Regions from separate parts of the Lachnoclostridium sp. Marseille-P6806 genome, predicted to be linked through region 1. Evidence: predicted binding sites of a transcription regulator. Region 1 holds the regulator's gene; the other holds the start of a gene.
What was found. Region 1 encodes HrcA, which represses chaperone genes, less so after heat shock. Its sites were predicted from a motif close to TGTTAGCACTCNNNNNNNNNGAGTGCTAACA; they were not measured.
Positions count from the first base shown of each region.

Region 2: a site for HrcA is predicted at 1,310-1,340, ahead of clpB (ATP-dependent chaperone ClpB). Genes of this name have one in related genera too.

Region 1 is NZ_CAXSLG010000001.1:120,663-122,869, reverse strand. Features, by position in the region: gene ACESON_RS00515 (3D domain-containing protein) at 1-474, opposite strand, end outside; gene hrcA (heat-inducible transcriptional repressor HrcA) at 757-1,794, shown strand; gene grpE (nucleotide exchange factor GrpE) at 1,801-2,207, shown strand, end outside.
Region 2 is NZ_CAXSLG010000003.1:334,286-336,492, forward strand. Features, by position in the region: gene clpB (ATP-dependent chaperone ClpB) at 1-1,240, opposite strand, end outside; gene ACESON_RS05655 (VOC family protein) at 1,416-1,763, opposite strand; gene ACESON_RS05660 (DUF3791 domain-containing protein) at 1,779-2,003, opposite strand; gene ACESON_RS05665 (DUF3990 domain-containing protein) at 2,000-2,207, opposite strand, start outside.

The DNA of each region.
Region 1 (2,207 bases):
AAGTGCAAAAACCTCCTGAAGCTGCATGCCATGGGCCTCGGCATCCTGGTGGCAGTCATAAAAAATATCGATTTTATTGCCATTTACAGAGGAACCCATATCTTCAACTGTGTAGATAATGCCATCTACCATAAGCTGTGTACCAATAGGAAAGAGATTCAGATCAGCAGAAAGCGTGTGCTCTGCCTGGGGCACTGTGCCGGCATAGGTGAGGCTGTGACCGCCAGAGCATTGTTCACAATTGCAGTAACCAGTTGTGGTAAACATGCCAAGAGACACAAATTCATCGGCTGTGTCCTGAATATCTTCTGGAGTTTCGTTTAAAATAATTTCATCTTCCTCTTTAGAAGTTTCTGAACCGCATATAACAATAGAAGAAGTTTCGGTGGAAGCCCAAGCGGAAACGCTCAGGGACAGGGTGCATACGACAATGGCGGAAAGCCGGAACAGATTCTGAAATGTATTTTTTTTCATTGCTCACTTACCTCTTAAACATATAAAAATGTGATTGTCAATGAGTTGCTGCACAGGCTTCATTATATATTACAAAAATATTAAATGTCAACAATTTATTACAAAAATATGACACATTTTGTAACAGCTCAGTCATGGGAAAATTCAGACAGAAAAAAGCGTTTTCCAAAGTTTTTTTTGAAAAACCCTTGACAAATGTGCTGGGTTAAAGTATATTAAACACAGATGTTAGCACTCCTCATCTATGAGTGCTAATAACCTAAAAGAGAGGAGGCCGCCAGAATGGAGCTGGATGAGAGAAAGATTACTATATTAAAAGCAATCATCAAAACCTATCTGGAGACGGGAGAGCCAGTCGGCTCTAGAACCATTTCCAAGTATACGGATTTGAAGCTGAGTTCTGCGACCATCCGCAATGAGATGTCTGATTTGGAGGAGATGGGATATATCCTGCAGCCTCATACATCAGCAGGGCGTATTCCTTCAGATAAAGGATATCGCTTCTATGTAGATCAGATCATGCAGGAAAAAGAACAGGAAGTGACAGAGATCAAGGAGCTGATGATTCAGCGGGTTGACCGGGTGGAACTGGTATTGAAGAAGCTGGCCCAGCTTTTGGCGACCAACACCAATTATGCGGCCTTGATCAGTGGTCCCCAGTACCACAGGAACAAATTGAAGTTTATCCAGCTTTCCATGATGGATGACAGGAAGCTTCTGATTGTTACGGTAGTGGAGGGAAATCTGATTAAGAATACCATGGTAGATGTTCCAAGGAACATCAGCCGGGAAGAACTGCTGAATTTGAATATTCTGCTGAACAGCGCCTTAAATGGACTGACGATTGAGGAAATCAACCTGGATGTAATCAGCAGACTGAAGGAGCAGGCAGGGGTTCACAGCAGTCTGGTGGATACGGTGCTGACAGAGGTTGCACGTGCCATTCGGGCTGATGAAGAGGATTTGCAGATTTATACCAGCGGAGCTACCAATATTTTCAAGTACCCGGAGTTAAGCGATGGAGATCGGGCAAGCGAGCTTTTAAAGGCTTTTGAGCAGAAGGATGTGCTTCAGGAGCTGATTACAGATGTGAATGAGGCCTCCGATGAGACAGGAATTCAGGTTTATATCGGAAATGAAACTCCGGTTCAGACTATGAAGGACTGCAGCGTAGTTACAGCAAATTATGATTTGGGCGAGGGAATCCGGGGAACCATTGGTATCATCGGTCCTAAGCGGATGGACTACGAGAAGGTGCTCGGCACTCTGAAGAATTTGATGAAGCAGCTGGATGCCACGTTTAAAAATGAGGAAAGGTGATAGACCATGAATCAGGATAATATGAATGAAGAAAAGAAATCCTGTCAGCAGGAGCCGGAAACAGCAGAGGATGCGGTAAAGGCGCCGGAGACAGAAGAACATATGGAAAATCAGGAAGCGCAGGACGCCGCAGAGGAGAAGGCAGATGGTTATGCATCCCAGTCCGACAGCAAAAAGGATCCCAAGGATGTACAGATAGAGGAACTGCAGGATCGCCTGAAACGGCAGATGGCCGAGTTTGATAACTTCCGTAAGAGGACAGAAAAAGAAAAGTCCTCTATGTATGAGATTGGAGCCAGAGACATTATCGAAAAGATTTTGCCGGTGCTTGACAATTTCGAGCGGGGACTGGCAGCCGTGCCGGAGGATGTGAAGGGTTCTTCCTTTGCCGAAGGCGTGGAAATGATTTATAA
Region 2 (2,207 bases), on a different contig from region 1:
CATCCAACTCTGCAGGCATGGAATCCAGCTCCGTCTTAATCAGAGCGCAGGCCTCATCCACCAGGTCAATGGCCTTATCCGGCAGGAATCGATCCGTAATGTAACGATCCGACAAAACAGCTGCAGAAACAAGTGCAGAGTCCGTAATCTTCACTCCGTGGAAGACCTCATACCGATCCTTAATTCCACGAAGAATAGAAATCGTATCCTCTACTGTCGGCTGATCCACCAGAACCGGCTGAAAACGACGTTCCAGAGCCGCATCCTTTTCAATATATTTTCTGTATTCGTCCAGAGTCGTCGCACCGATACAGTGCAGCTCACCACGAGCCAGCATGGGCTTTAACAGATTGCCGGCATCCATGGAACCCTCTGTCTTTCCAGCGCCAACAATGGTATGAAGCTCGTCGATGAACAGAATAATCTGCCCCTCGCTCTTTTTTACCTCCTCCAGAACTGCCTTCAAACGTTCCTCAAACTCGCCCCTGTACTTGGCTCCTGCCACAAGCGCACCCATATCAAGGGCAAACAGCCTGCGGTTTTTCAAGCCCTCCGGCACATCACCACGGACAATTCGCTGAGCCAGTCCCTCTACGACAGCCGTCTTTCCGACGCCAGGTTCACCAATCAGGACAGGATTATTTTTTGTCTTTCTGGACAGAATCTGAACCACATTCCGGATCTCACTGTCACGGCCAATCACCGGATCCAGCTTCTGATCCCTGGCCCGCTCCACCAGATCATATCCATATTTTTCCAAAGTGTCATAGGTTGCCTCCGGATTGTCACTGACCACCCGCTGATTTCCCCGCACCGTAGACAGGGCCTGCAAAAACGAATCCCTGCTGATGCTGTACTGCCTGAACAGCTCCTTCAAGGTTCTGTCTGCATACTTCATCATAGCCAGGAAAATATGCTCTACCGATACATATTCATCTCCCATGCCCTTCGATTCATCCTCTGCATGAATCAGCACCTTGTTCAGATCACTGCTGATATATACCTGACTGCTGCCGCTTACCTTCGGAAGTCCCGCCAGCTTCTGCTCTGCCTCATTGACAATCATCTCTTTGGAAATTCCCATTTTCGTCAGCAGTTTCAGAATCAGGCTGTCCTCCAAAGTCAGAAGGCTGTAAAACAAATGCTCCTGCTCAATCTGCTGATTTCCGTACTCATAGGCATATTTCTCACAGTTCTGTACCGCTTCCATAGACTTCTGAGTAAATTTATTAATATTCATAGCTGTTCCTCCTTTCGGAACATGTGCATTTCTTGCATTTCCTTGTTCTATACGAAATATAACACATGTTGTTAGCCATGTCAAGAGGTGAGTGCTAATTATTTTGTGAAGATTTTGTGAAGCCTTGATTTTATGGGCTTCACAGGGATTTTTCACTTGCTTTCCTTTATTGCGGTTATTCTACATCATTCACTTTCCAGTTTGCCAAAGATTTTAATTCGATCTTTGTTCCACCGGGAAGTAAAAACCAATGATCATTGATTGCCTTCACCGGATAAGCCTTAATCCTCTCCATGATCTCTGACTCAGATTCTACCGCAATTGAAATATGATCGTAGCCATTCTCTACGCCTGTATTAATTGCTTCTGTTTCACAGAGCTGGATTCCTTCTTTATACCAGCACTTGCGTTCTGGCTTTTCCCCAGTTTCTCTCCACATATGCATTTCAAATACATCTTCAAAAAATTTCTGTGCCTCCTCATAAGATGTTGTGCGAATTGCCGCATGATCTATTTTTGCCATTTTCTTTCTCCTTTACTACCGCATTTCAGGCACTTTCTCCTCATATTCCTGTTTCAGTTCCTCTGCCAAATACGCATCGCTCATGCAGTGCATATCAGAAACACCGTCACGGATCAGCTGATAAACCTGGGAATGATAAAAGAAATCCAATGCCTCATCCAGCGAGAGTCCCTGCTGCTTCGCAAAGCATTCAATAACACGGCTATATTTTTTCTGAAGCAAAATCGGATTCGCTGTCATAGTGTTTCACTCCCTTCAAAATGCAACAGAGACAGTGCTTTCTCTGTGCGGAAACATATTTGCAGATTCGGCTTTTCATAACGCAGGCGGTTGATAGCTTCCGTCTTATCAATCAGCCCGTCAAAGAACAGCTCCACAGTATTGAACACCTTATCATTGGCAACACCGCCCACAACCAGGTCGTAATCGGTCGAATCTTTCCCG